DNA from 4 places in the Pantoea sp. X-Soil-TKNS-1211 genome. Region 2 is predicted to be linked to each of the others. Evidence: predicted binding sites of a transcription regulator. Region 2 holds the regulator's gene; each other region holds the start of a gene.

Region 1 (3,518 bases), 850 kb from region 2:
GTGTCGGATCCCAACCAGCCCAGATCACGATAAATGACGGCAGCATGGTAATGGCACGGCGTAACCACAGCGGGATTTGGAAACGGATAAAGCCCTGCATCACCACCTGCCCGGCCAGGGTTCCCACCACCGTGGAGGACAGCCCTGCCGCCACCAGACTCAGACCAAATACCGTCGCCGCCGCGTGGCTTAGCAACGGTTGCAGCGTCAGATACGCCTGATCAAGATCGGCAATACCGGTATGGCCACTGAAGTGAAATGCCGCCGCCGCTGTCGCCATCATTGCCAGATTAACAAACCCAGCGATGGTCATGGCAATCGCCACATCCAGTTTGGTGGAGGAGTAACGCTGCCCTTTGGTGCCCTGATTGCCGTACTGCGTCAGCGCCGAATGCAGATAAATCACGTGCGGCATAATGGTTGCACCGAGTACCCCGGCGGCAAGGAACACCGCATCTGCCGTTGGTAATGACGGCAGCGCCATACCGGTAATCAGCTCACTGACTTTAGGCTGGGAGAAGAACAACTCAACAATATAGGCCGCAGCCACGAACAGCAGCAGCCCGCCTATAACCAATTCGAGGGGCTTTTGTCCGCGATTTTGCAGCATTAGAATAAGGAAAGTGGCAATACCGGTCAGCACTGCGCCCTGAAAAAGCGAGATGCCAAGCAACAACTTAAAGCCAAGCGCAGCACCGATAAATTCGGCCAGGTCGGTCGCCATAGCGATGATTTCAGCCTGTACCCAGTAGAACCACACCGCCGGACGCGGGAAGCGATCGCGAATATGTTCCGCGAGGTTTTTGCCGGTCGCAATCCCGAGCTTGGCGGACATTAACTGGATCAGCATCGCCATAATATTCGCCCAGACCACAACCCACAGCAGTTTATAGCCGTACGCAGCCCCCGCCTGAATATTGGTGGCGAAATTGCCGGGATCGATATAACCGATAGCCGCGATGAAGGCCGGTCCCAGCAAGGCAAGTTTGATCTTTCTGGCTCCGCGAGCGGCGCGCTCTGCGGTGCGGCTTTCTGACATAGTTTTGACCCTGTCTTAACGCTTGTTTACCCGTACAGGTTACGAGGCAGGCGCGGCAAGTGAAATATGGTTATAGTTATCGCTTTAATAGATAGTGCTATAAAGTATAGCCTTTGCTATATCGTACGGTAAAGTCAGGTTTTGCCAAAATGTGTGCAACAGGATTCAATCTACCCTTGGGTCATTTTATAGACAATCACTTTATGGTTATTTTTCTTGTAAAAAGTGTGTGAAGAAGTTGTGATGGTTGAGACTAATCTTAAAAATATGTCGATAGTTAATACTTATAATGTGGTTTAGATCTCGTTTTTAAGTAACGCGTTACATAGAATACGCAGCAAAATACAACCCTCCTCAAATTTGGAGCCGACATGTCCCATATTTTGCACTTTCTTTTGGCATTGGTGGTGGTAGCCGTGCTGGCCTTGTTGGTCAGTCACGATCGTAAAAGCATCCGTATCCGCTATATCGTTCAGCTTCTGGTGATTGAAGTCCTGCTGGCTTGGTTCTTCCTTAACTCGGAAGCCGGTCTCGGCTTTGTGAAGGGTTTTGCTGGTCTGTTTGACCATCTGCTTAAGTATGCAGCAGAAGGCACCAACTTCGTGTTCGGCAATATGAATGAAAAAGGCCTCGCCTTCTTCTTCCTGAATGTGCTGTGCCCGATTGTGTTTATCTCTGCACTGATCGGTATTTTGCAGCATTTTCGTATCCTGCCTTGGGTGATTCGTGGCATCGGTACTGTGCTGTCAAAAATCAATGGCATGGGCAAACTGGAATCCTTTAACGCCGTTAGCTCTCTGATTCTGGGACAATCAGAAAACTTTATCGCCTATAAGGATATCCTCGGCAAAATGTCACAGCGCCGCATGTACACCATGGCGGCTACCGCGATGTCGACAGTGTCTATGTCGATCGTTGGCGCTTATATGACCATGCTGCAACCGAAATATGTGGTTGCTGCGCTGGTGCTGAACATGTTCAGTACCTTTATCGTGCTGTCGCTGATTAACCCGTACCGCGTTGATAGCGAAGAAGATTTGCAGTTGCAGGATCTGCACAAAGGTCAGAGCTTCTTCGAAATGCTGGGCGAATATATTCTTGCCGGTTTCCGCGTGGCGATTATCGTTGCTGCGATGTTGATTGGCTTTATCGCCCTGATTTCCGGCCTGAATGCGCTGTTTGATGTGATCTTCGGCATCAGCTTCCAGGGTGTGTTGGGTTATGTCTTCTACCCGTTTGCCTGGGTGATGGGCGTGCCTTCCAACGAAGCGTTGCAGGTGGGCAGCATCATGGCGACCAAACTGGTCTCTAACGAATTCGTGGCGATGATGGATCTGCAAAAAATTGCCGGTCAGCTGTCACCGCATGCGGAAGGTATTCTGTCGGTATTCCTCGTCTCCTTCGCTAACTTCTCTTCTATCGGGATTGTGGCAGGCGCGATTAAAGGTCTGAACGAAGAACAGGGCAACGTCGTTTCCCGCTTCGGTCTGAAACTGCTGTACGGCTCGACCCTGGTAAGCGTGCTTTCCGCTGCGATTGCCGGTCTGGTGCTGGCATTCTGATGCTAAGGGCGAGCGACAGCTCGCCCTTCTCTTCTTAATTATTCCTATCCGTTATATCCCCCTTTTTTCACAGGTTTCTCCGCGCCCTTCCCTGCTTCACCGCGAAACGCAAAACCTTTGCACAATATTGAATTTCCGTTGCCACCGCCTGCGCCCGTAGCTTTTCTCCATCACCTCACATCAGGAGAACACTATGAGCATTCAGTTTCTTGGCATGATTGGCCACCGCCTCGCCTCAGAAATCATTCCCGCCAGCGGCCCGTTATTTGATAAAGACTACATCGCCCGCTTCGCCCGCGCCCATGAAGACGCCGGGTTTGACCGCATCCTGGTCGGCTACTGGTCTGATCAACCGGACGGTTTTCTCGTCACCGCACAAGCCGCAGCCCATACCTCGACACTGAAATTCCTGCTGGCGCACCGTCCAGGTTTTGTCGCACCGACCCTGGCTGCGCGCAAACTGGCTTCGCTCGATCACCTCACCGATGGTCGCCTCGCCGTGCACATCATCAGTGGCGGCAGCGATAGCGAACAACGCCGCGATGGTGATTTCCACAATAAAGCCGAACGATATGCGCGTACCGATGAGTTTCTGACGGTGTTGAAGCAGAGTCTGGAATCCACACAGCCCTATGATCATAAGGGAACGTTCTATCAAGCCGAACAGGCGTTCTCCGCGATTAAACCGTTACAGAAAAAGCTGCCGATTTATTTTGGTGGTTCGTCAGCAGAAGCGATTGATGTCGCTGCACGCCATGCCGATGTTTTTGCCCTGTGGGGCGAGCCGTTGAAAGGTGCGGAAGAGACCGTGCGTAATGTCCGCGCCGCCGCGGCAAAACAGGGACGGGAAATCGATTTCAATATCTCCTTCCGGCCTATCCTTGGTAAAACCGAAAAAGAGGCCTGGGAACGCGCCG
Region 2 (3,518 bases):
GACGAGCCGAGATGACTTTGGCATTCCAGCGAATCACCGCCTCGGCATGGCTCTGTTCCACCAGCTTTTGCACTTCTTCCGGCTGATGCAGGCTGACGGAGATGTGTTCTTGCAAATCGAGCGCCACCTGAAAGGCGCGCGTCAGGCGTTTATGGCTGTTATCACGGCTGGCCGACAACATATGCATCTGCTGATAACAGGTGGTGATCAGATCGACCGCTTTCTGCTGGCGTGCCAGCAGCGGCGGCAATGCTTTCTCCGGGTCAGTCAGCTGCGTCAGCAGGGTATACTTGGCATCGCAATAATCCGCCAGCTCACGGTACAGCAGGCTTAGCGACTCGCGCATTGGCTGCTCTTTCCACAGCCAAAACCAGAACCAGTTAAACAGCCCGTACCACAAGGTGCCACCGATATAGAGAAGTGGTGGCACCCAGACAGGCATGCGTCCCACCAGGCTCAGGGTAAAGATGGAGGCGATCAGTGTGGCGGGTAACAAACGGCCATGCAGCGGGCTGATCTCACCGGTCACGCCCACTAACAACGGCAGCACCAACAGAATCAACGGCAGAGGGACGTGATAATCCGTCAGCCATTGAATCAGAAAGCTGCCGGTCGCAAACAGGGAACCGCCAATAATCAGGCGTTTAAAGAAGCGCTTATGCGGCGTATCGAGGCCAGCGATGTTGCAACAGGCGGGTACTAAGGAAAACAGCAGGCCTTTTTGCAGGTCGCCAAACAGCCAGCCGAGAGCCACGGGCAGGCACAGCACCAGCGTTTGCCGCAGGGCGTAGTTAACTTCGGGATGATAGATGATTCGACGCCACATCAGCTCATCGCAGACAAAAACGGCGCGATGCTGCCATCACGCCGTGGGTGAGAAGAAATTAGCGGGTGCCGTAAACGACGATGGTTTTACCATGTGCGGAGATCAGGTTTTGATCTTCCAGCATTTTCAGAATACGGCCAACTGTCTCACGTGAGCAGCCGACGATCTGACCAATTTCCTGACGGGTGATTTTGATCTGCATCCCGTCCGGGTGGGTCATGGCATCAGGCTGTTTGGCCAGATTGAGCAGCGTCTGCGCAATGCGACCGGTCACATCAAGGAAGGCAAGGTTGCCTACTTTTTCTGATGTCACCTGCAGGCGACGTGCCATCTGCGCCGAAAGACGCATTAAAATATCCGGGTTTACCTGAATCAGCTGACGGAATTTTTTGTAGGAAATTTCAGCCACTTCGCAGGCAGTTTTAGCTCGTACCCAGGCACTACGTTCCTGACCTTCTTCAAACAGGCCAAGCTCGCCGATGAAATCCCCCTGGTTGAGATAGGAGAGGATCATCTCTTTGCCTTCTTCATCTTTGATCAGTACCGCAACGGAACCTTTCACGATGTAGTAGAGCGTTTCCGCTTTCTCACCCTGATGAATCAGGGTGCTTTTGGATGGATATTTGTGAATATGGCAATGGGACAGGAACCATTCGAGTGTAGGGTCTGTTTGCGGTTTGCCGAGAACCATTCGCTATTATCCTCTGTTGTAATCGTGCCCAAAACACAGGGGGCAGTTTTCCCTGTCAGGCGGTGAAATCGTAGAGCGCTTCCTGTAAAGGAAAATTATTCGGGTGGACTCTTAAGCCAGGCTTCTGATTCTTCCCGCCTTCGTCTATTGCGACGAAAATATTTTCAGCACTGTTTGTAGCACAGCTTTTGCTAGCTGTCTTCTGTTGTCTCGCTTCAGCAAAAGGGCGATTAGTCTGGATTGCTGTTTCTCAGGTGAAAGCGTACTCTGGCGGCAAATCAGCCGATTCAGGAGAAAGAATAATGCAGGCACGGGTTAAATGGGTGGAAGGGCTTACCTTTCTCGGAGAATCCTCATCAGGTCACCAGATATTAATGGATGGCAATTCGGGCGACAAAGCACCGAGTCCGATGGAGATGGTGCTGATGGCGGCAGGCGGTTGCAGCGCGATTGACGTAGTGTCCATCCTGCAAAAAGGGCGCAACGATGTGGTGGATTGTGAGGTAAAACTCACCTCCGAACGTCGTGAAGAAGCGCCACGCATTTTCACACTTATCAACCTGCATTTTATTGTCAGCGGCAAAGCGCTGGGTGATAAAGCGGTGGCGCGGGCGGTTGACCTGTCGGCAGAAAAATATTGCTCGGTGGCGATTATGCTGGGTAAAGCAGTAGAAATCACCCACAGCTACGAGGTTATCGAACTCTAGCTCGAACGTAGCGGCGCGATTCATCGCGCGGATTTTTCCCGCAGCGCGCACCATCTTGCGCGATAAATCGCGCCGCTACATTATTCGATCCGTTTGCCTTCAATCAGTCGCTGCACCAGCGGCGTCATAATCAGCTCCATCGCCAGCCCCATCTTGCCGCCGGGCACCACCAGGGTGTTCATATGTGAAATGAAAGAACCCTGAATCATCGCCAGCAGATAGGGAAAGGCAATGCCTTCCAGCCCGCGAAAATGGATCACCACAAAGCTTTCATCCAGCGACGGAATTTCACGCGCGGCAAACGGATTGGAGGTATCAACGGTCGGCACGCGTTGGAAGTTGATATGGGTACGTGAGAACTGCGGGGTGATGAAGTTGATGTAGTCCTCCATCGAACGCACCACCGAATCCATCACCGCTTCGCGGGAATGGCCGCGCTCGCTGGTATCGCGAATCAGCTTTTGAATCCACTCAAGGTTGACGATCGGCACTACGCCCACCAGTAAATCGACATGTTCGGCCACGTTGTGCTGCTGCGTCACCACGCCGCCATGCAAGCCTTCATAGAACAACACATCAGTGTTTTCCGGCAGCGGCTGCCACGGGGTGAAGGTGCCTGGCACCTGGTTCCATGGCACGGCTTCGTCATAAGTGTGCAGATATTTGCGCGACTGGCCGAGACCGGTTTTACCGTACTGCCTGAAGGTCTGCTCCAGCAGGCCAAAATCGTTCGCCTCTGGCCCGAAATAGCTGATGTGGCGGCCAAGATCGCGCGCTTTACGGATCGCCATATCCATTTCAGGGCGCGTGTAGCGGTGAAAACTGTCACCCTCCACTTCCGCAGCATGCAGATTCAACTGCTGGAATATTTTGCGAAAGGCAAGGCTGGTGGTGGTGGTTCCGGCACCGCTGGAACCGGTGACGGCAATGATCGGATGCCTGGCTGACATAACAAAGCTCCCTGTGAAGTCCGGCGATGAGCATTGTTAGCACGAAAAGCCGGGATGTGCATTAGCCGCGAAATTCACCGCGGGCCATGATATTGACGGTTTCGTGCAGTTCTGACCATACCAGCACCGCGTCACCGCGCTCCAGCTGGTGACGTACATCAGCGACTTTTTGCGCCAGACTGCGCTCCTGTTCACCGTAGTCGGTGCCTTCGCGTAACACAAAGGCTTCAATCAGGTTTTCCAGCGTTTCGGGGTCGAGTTGTTGCCACGGAATAATCACGATCACACATCCAGATAAGTTGATAACCACTGCGGCACACGTTGTTCCAGCCACATTTGCGGGC
Region 3 (3,518 bases), 1.6 Mb from region 2:
AGTGCAAACAGCGAATAAATCACCGTCACTTTCCATTTGATAAATTCATCGTTATGGAACACCAGCGTCAGGGTGCCAAACACGGCAACCAGCACGAAGGTGATGATGGTCATTTTTTCCAGTTTACGGTACAGCACCCAACTGGCGATCAGTGCAATACCCGTGGCGACCACCAACGCACCCGAGGCGACAAAAATGTCGTAGAGCTTGTAGAAAACGAAGAATACGACCAAAGGAAGAAAATCGAGTAACTGCTTCATAGGATATCCAGTCAGGGGGCGTTAATTAAGGCGCTCGGCGAGCGCCATAATGTTAACGTAACAGCATATACAGCCGGTACAGGTAGATAATCAGGATCGCGGACACCAGGTTCCCCAGGGCGTTCAATACCACCGACGCCACGTTCGCGGGCAACACCGTCAGTGAGGAGAAAAAGAACATCAGCGCGATTTTCGCCAACAGCCAGACAATAATGGCCGGGGCGATCAGTTTCATATTTTTCCACGCCATGCGCATGCTGGCACGCATTGCGCCCATCACACCCATCTTCTCACTCACCAGCATCACCGGGGCCAGCGACAACAGGATCGCCAACATCACGCCCGGCACCATCAGCACCATAAAGCCAATCTGGACCAGCAAGGTGATCAAAAAGGTTTGCAGCAGCAATTTCGGCAGCACAGGCGCGGAAGCACCGATGGCGCGCAGGGCGCTCACACGCTGACCGCTTGATACCATGGGGATCAGGCACAGCATACCGCCCAACAGCAAGGTATTCCCCACCAGTGCCGCAAAGGTGCCCGCCGCCGAGGCACGCAGCAGAATACGTTGCTGCTCCGGTGACATATTCTGTACCAACTCAAATAACGAGGAGGCGCTGTCATCGCTTTGGCTCAACAGCGACAGTTGGTCAGCACCAGGCGTCAGCGCGTGGCCAATAATCACGGTTATAAATGAGGTAAGCAGCGCCATCAGCACAATGGTAATCAGCTGATGGCGCAGAAAATTTCCTGTGTCACGGTATAACGAGCTTGCCGTGATAGACATGTACACTCCTTGAAGAAACCGGGTTAATTAACCCGGCGATTGTACATGTTCTACTGGCGTGCTGGCACCCGGATTAGGATAACTTTCTGTCATCTCAGGTAAAGAAGGATAAAAAAGCGCGGGTAAACCATAGCGCGCCCTGGCCCGATCGCAGGCTTCATTCAGCACGCCACGCTCCCCGGACATGTCAAACTCACGACAAGGCGAGGGACGTTGCTGGTAGATACCGCACGAAACGCAGCCGCCAATCTCACCCTGTAATGCCTCACAGCGTGGTTCACGCGTGTTGGTGCCGCGCATATTGCGCATCAGCAGGCTTAAGGGTTCGGTGAGTTCTACAGGAACGACGCCGCCCGCATCATCAGCTTCGGCCCAATAGAAAGACACACGGAAATGGGCGCAGCAGGCGCCACAGGTCATACAAGGATTAATTGAATCGCTCATTTGATCGCCCGCTTCTCCTAAGCATCGAACCAAAATCAACGGAAGAGAATCAGCAAAGTAGTCACGCTATGAAATTTTCGCAAGGGGATATTTATTACGCCATGTAAGGTGAAAATTGATCTGAATCAATTCATTGTTTTATAAGTGATTTATTTGATTTGATTCAGATGCATTTTGCCTGAAAAAGCGATAGATCTTTGCCACAAACTTCGTCACTACATCAAAAACAAACAAGTAAAGGAGTGAATATGAAACTGGCAAAATGCGCGCTGCTGGTGGCACTGGCGATTCCTCAACTGGCACTGGCTCACGAAGCAGGTGATTTCTTTATGCGTGCCGGTACGGCGACGGTACGACCGACGGAAGGGTCGGATAATGTGCTGGGGATGGGCGGTTTTAGCGTCAGCAATGATACCCAACTGGGGCTGACCTTCACCTATATGGCTACCGATAACATTGGTATCGAACTGCTGGCAGCCACCCCGTTCCGTCATAAAGTCGGTCTGGGACCGACCGGCAATCTGGCAACGGTGCGTCAGTTGCCGCCAACGCTGATGGCGCAATATTACTTTTTCGATAGCAAAAGCAAATTCCGTCCTTACGTCGGTGCCGGTATTAACTACACCACCTTTTTTGATGCCAAATTCAACCAAACCGGACGTGATGCCGGCCTGACTGACCTCAGCGTTAAAGATTCCTGGGGGGCCGCAGGACAGGTGGGTGTGGATTATCAAATCAACCGCGACTGGATGCTCAACGCCTCCGTCTGGTATATGGATATTGACACGACCGTCAAATTTAAAGCCAACGGACAGCAGCAGAATATTGATACCCGCATTGATCCCTGGGTGTTCTTCTTTGGTGTGGGTTATCGTTTCTGATACGGGTTATGACAGCTGAGGGTCGCCATTTATGGCGACCTGGTGCGAATATTATGGATTAAGTGGCAAGGTTTGTGTGGCTTCAGGCTGACCATCATCCGCAAGCGGCGTAAATACGATCTCTTTTTGCAACGGCAGATGGTGCGGGCAGGCCCCATAAACGATGACCGTTTGTCCTGGCAGAATCTTGGTTTCATTCAACATCACAATTGAGTCATCCGGTAACAGCTTGATATCTTTGTCGAGTTGGATTGGCTTTTCACCCGTGTTCGTCACCGTCAGCCTTTGCTCTTTTATTCCCCATACCAGTGGCAGCGTGGCAGACTGCACAGCCTGAGAAAATAGCGAGCATAACAGCAGCGCTGAAGGCACAAGGCAAAGAACTTTAATTGTCCTTGTCATATACGACTTCCTGAGCATGCGCCTCCCGCACGAGACAGGAGGCGATGAGATAATCAACACTCCCCGATAGTTACAGAGAGTGTGATGCGTGATTAACGGCGAACTTTAACTGTTTGGATGGCGGTTGAAGAAAGACCGGTATTCGGATCGGTAATTTTCACCTGAACATCAACATCGAAATCTTTCATTACCACAGAGGCACGATAATCGACCGTCGCAACCTGACCATAGCGATGCTTAAACACAATCTTATTGGCGTTGTTCAACACCGACCATTCAAACTTAGCGTTATTCAGTGCAGCATCCCCCGGCAAGGTTGAATTGGCCGCACTTAAAGTTACGCGTTTATTGGTGGTATTGATGGTGTCGTTGCCCAGAATTTCCAGATTGGCGACAGGTTTAGTTTGCGGTGCTTTAACCGTCACCGTGATATCGCTACTGTTGGTTTTATCGCCGTTTTTAACTGTCAGGCGATAGGTCACTTTGCCCACTTTACCTGGCTTGATCAAGGCACGGGCTTTAGCCGTGTTGACTGTTTGTACCCACTCACCATTGTCCATGGTTTGCAACGCACCCACATCGTGACCGGAGACAATACTCCAGGCCCAGGATTGCGCATTCTGACTGGCTGAACCATCCAACGGGTAATTGCGGGAATCTTTATTACTTTCGACGGTGAAGTGGGTACCGGCAATGGCGACTGGCGCATTTGCCGCTTTTTCAACGGTCACTACCACAGACTGA
Region 4 (3,518 bases), 320 kb from region 2:
ATGTTGAAATAGCCCCTGTATCCCGCACATTCATGGAAAAGAGGTGAAATATGAAAAAGCATGCAGCAATTTTTGCGATCGTCGCGCTGGCAGCCATGCCGGTTCTGGCGGCTCAACAGGGGGGATTTGTTGACCCGAATGCGCCTGCCGCACAAAGTCATGCCGGTGGCTTTCAGCCCGGTAACACTAGCGTTGTGACGGTTAAGCAGGCTGAAGAGATGAAGGACGATAGCTGGATCACCGTGCGTGGTTATCTGGACAAGCAAATTGGTAAAGAGGATTACCTGTTCCGCGATGAGACGGGCACCATGAAGGTCGAAATCGATCACAAACGCTGGGACGGACAAACCATTTCGCCCAAAGATCGCGTTGAGCTGACTGGCGAGCTGGATAAGGATTTCAACGCGATTGAGTTGGACGTGAAACAGATCAGAAAACTACCGTAATCTCTCTAAGAGGCTGCTCAGGTAGCCTCTTCTTCGCCAAGCTCCAGCCAGACTGAATGTTCTCCCGGCGTATTCCCCTGGGTCCAATATGCTGCTTTCCAGGCTTTCCCCTGCCAGGTGACTTTATCCTTAGTGGAATAGGACATCGATTTATTCCATTCACGTAGCTGCTCCGGATCAGCAAACTTCCAACCCGCACCATTAACAGGTTCAGACTGGGTCCATTTTGTCGCAATGTATTTAATACCGGCGAAAGTAACCTTATCTCCTGCCATATACGTGCTTTCTTCACCCCAATCTGGAAATTCAGTGGGTTTAGCTGGATTTTCCGGAACGGATGAATACAGCGGGGAAGTGGCGGTCATGGTCACGCGTTTGGTATCTACGTTGCCATCTTTGTCCGTTACGCTGACTTCATAAACCGCGATACCGGTGTGGTTTGCCGGAACCAGTGCTTTGGCTTTGGCCTGATTAACTTCGGTTCTCCAGCCTCCTCCCGGTTTTTCCTGTAGCCAAAAAACACCTTTCCCTTCCGCCACTTTCCAGCTAAAAGAAACGGCATTCTTACTGGCGGAAGCATCCAGTTCAAACAGGACGGATTCGTCCAATGAACTTGTAACGCTGAAATCAGCTGAGACGATCGCGACAGGCCCGATCGCTTCAACCCTTGGTGTTATGCTCACCTCATCAGCATAAGCGGCAGCCACCAATAAAACGGCGATCAAGCTGGCAAGCGCTTTCATTTTAAAATTCATTAGATTCAATCCTCGATGCCTGCGTGGTTACGCACGACAAATACACATTCCGTTACCTATGAAAAAACTTAACATAAGGACCAGAAGGGAATTTCTTCTGGAAACGCAGGGAGTTTCTCTCATTGATTGAGAAAATTCGGGTGCGGTTGTTTGTAGATGTGTTTTTTGGCCCACCAAACTCAAATATTTTCTGGCACAAGCGAAACGTTTCGATGGCGATCACATTTCCGTGATGCCACCATTGAGTTGCTATACATTTTTTATACACTCCGGTCAGCGAAACGTTTCGCTGTGGAGTGGAAGAAATGAAAAAAGGTCGCTTGTTAAATGCTGAAATCTCTCATGTGATTGCCCGTCTGGGTCACACGGATACGCTGGCGATTGCCGATGCGGGTTTGCCCATTCCTGTGGGACCGCAACGTATCGATCTGGCGCTGACGCCGGGTACACCCGAGTTTTTACAGGTTGTTGCGGTGGTTACCCAGGAGATGCAAGTTGAGAGCGCTCTGATGGCGGAGGAGATTAAGCAGTTCAACCCGCAGCTCCATAGCGCACTGCTCGCCGTGCTCGATGCCTTGCAACGACACCAGGGAAATACCATCGCTATTCGTTACACCAGTCATGAACAGTTCAAACAACAGACTCAGCGTAGTCAGGCGGTCATTCGCAGCGGAGAGTGCTCTCCGTATGCGAATGTCATCCTGAGCGCGGGCGTTACCTTCTGAGGTCGCTATGCAACCGTTATTGCAACTCAAAGGGATTGAAAAGTCGTTTCCCGGTGTGAAAGCGCTGAAAGGCGCATCGCTGGCTGTTTGGCCTGGTCGGGTGATGGCGCTGGTGGGCGAAAATGGTGCCGGTAAATCCACCATGATGAAAGTGCTGACCGGTATTTACAGCATGGATGCCGGATCACTGCACTGGCTCGGCAAAGAAACCACTTTTTCCGGGCCAAAATCATCCCAGGAAGCGGGCATTGGCATCATTCACCAGGAACTCAACCTGATCCCGCAACTGACTGTGGCGGAGAACATCTTCCTGGGACGTGAATTTGTGAACCGTTTTGGCCGCATTGAGTGGAAAAAGATGTATGCCGAGGCGGATGCATTGTTGGCGCGTCTGAACCTGCGTTTTAACAGCCATAAGCTGGTGGGTGATTTGTCGATTGGCGACCAGCAGATGGTGGAGATCGCCAAGGTTCTCAGCTTCCAGTCGCGCGTCATCATCATGGATGAGCCGACGGATGCGCTGACCGACACCGAAACCCTGTCGCTGTTCCGCGTGATTAACGAGTTGAAAGCGCAGGGGTGCGGCATCGTCTATATCTCCCACCGTATGAAAGAGATCTTTGAGATTTGCGATGACGTCACGGTGTTCCGCGACGGGCAGTTTATTGCCGAGCGTCCGGTTAGCGAGCTGAGTGAAGAGAGCCTGATTGAGATGATGGTCGGGCGCAAGCTGGAGGAGCAGTACCCGCATCTTGACCAGACGCCAGGCGCGGTGCGTTTACAGGTGGAAAACCTGAGCGGGCCGGGAGTGCATGACGTCAGCTTTAACCTGCGTAAAGGTGAAATCCTTGGTGTTTCCGGCCTGATGGGCGCGGGACGTACCGAATTGATGAAGTTGTTATATGGCGCACTGCCGCGTAGCGGCGGCAAAGTCACGCTGGACGGCCGCGAAGTGGTGACACATGCACCGCAGGATGGTCTGGCGAATGGCATCGTTTATATCTCCGAAGACCGCAAACGCGATGGTCTGGTGCTGGGGATGTCGGTGAAAGAAAACATGTCACTGACCGCGCTGCGTTACTTCAGCCGCGGTAATGGCAGCCTGAAACACGCGGAAGAACAGCTGGCGGTGGGCGATTTTATCCGCCTGTTCAACGTGAAAACCCCCTCCATGGAGCAGCCGATCGGCCTGCTTTCTGGTGGTAATCAGCAAAAAGTGGCGATTGCCCGCGGGCTAATGACGCGACCAAATGTGTTGATCCTTGATGAGCCGACACGCGGCGTGGATGTTGGCGCGAAAAAAGAGATTTATCAGTTAATTAACCAGTTTAAAGCCGATGGGCTGAGCATCATCCTGGTGTCGTCCGAAATGCCTGAAGTACTGGGTATGAGCGATCGCATTCTGGTGATGCATGAGGGCCATCTGAGTGGCGAATTTACCCGTGAGCAGGCTAGCCAGGAATCCCTGATGGCGGCAGCAGTCGGTAAGCAACACAGCGAGGAGTTAGTTGTATGAGTACCCAAACCTTACCCGCCAGCCGTCGCTGGTTCAGCAAAGCCTGGTTGCTGGAGCAGAAATCGCTGATTGCGCT

What was found. The regulator CRP, encoded in region 2, controls carbon source genes, mostly activating them, when cyclic AMP is high. The targets are predictions, from matches to a motif close to ATGTGANNNNNNTCACAT.
Region 1: AC6I8W_RS14970 (NupC/NupG family nucleoside CNT transporter) is a predicted target of CRP. The motif match lies at 1,329-1,346, and genes of this name have one in related genera.
Region 3: ompW (outer membrane protein OmpW) is a predicted target of CRP. The motif match lies at 1,605-1,622, and genes of this name have one in related genera.
Region 4: rbsD (D-ribose pyranase) is a predicted target of CRP. The motif match lies at 1,409-1,426, and genes of this name have one in related genera.

Annotation. Positions count from the first base shown of each region.
Region 1 covers NZ_AP035953.1:3,167,292-3,170,809, forward strand. Annotated here, with positions in the region: gene AC6I8W_RS14965 (Nramp family divalent metal transporter) at 1-1,039, opposite strand, end outside; gene AC6I8W_RS14970 (NupC/NupG family nucleoside CNT transporter) at 1,411-2,601, shown strand; gene AC6I8W_RS14975 (LLM class flavin-dependent oxidoreductase) at 2,795-3,518, shown strand, end outside.
Region 2 covers NZ_AP035953.1:4,013,313-4,016,830, reverse strand. Annotated here, with positions in the region: gene AC6I8W_RS19010 (YccS/YhfK family putative transporter) at 1-826, opposite strand, end outside; gene crp (cAMP-activated global transcriptional regulator CRP) at 885-1,517, opposite strand; gene AC6I8W_RS19000 (OsmC family protein) at 1,820-2,224, shown strand; gene AC6I8W_RS18995 (phosphoribulokinase) at 2,305-3,174, opposite strand; gene AC6I8W_RS18990 (YheU family protein) at 3,236-3,454, opposite strand; gene AC6I8W_RS18985 (hydrolase) at 3,457-3,518, opposite strand, start outside.
Region 3 covers NZ_AP035953.1:2,436,595-2,440,112, reverse strand. Annotated here, with positions in the region: gene AC6I8W_RS11670 (septation protein A) at 1-260, opposite strand, end outside; gene AC6I8W_RS11665 (YciC family protein) at 313-1,047, opposite strand; gene AC6I8W_RS11660 (YkgJ family cysteine cluster protein) at 1,075-1,491, opposite strand; gene ompW (outer membrane protein OmpW) at 1,740-2,372, shown strand; gene AC6I8W_RS11650 (hypothetical protein) at 2,424-2,774, opposite strand; gene AC6I8W_RS11645 (lytic polysaccharide monooxygenase) at 2,867-3,518, opposite strand, start outside.
Region 4 covers NZ_AP035953.1:4,334,492-4,338,009, reverse strand. Annotated here, with positions in the region: gene AC6I8W_RS20495 (YgiW/YdeI family stress tolerance OB fold protein) at 51-446, shown strand; gene AC6I8W_RS20490 (carbohydrate-binding protein) at 464-1,201, opposite strand; gene rbsD (D-ribose pyranase) at 1,507-1,926, shown strand; gene rbsA (ribose ABC transporter ATP-binding protein RbsA) at 1,934-3,442, shown strand; gene rbsC (ribose ABC transporter permease) at 3,439-3,518, shown strand, end outside.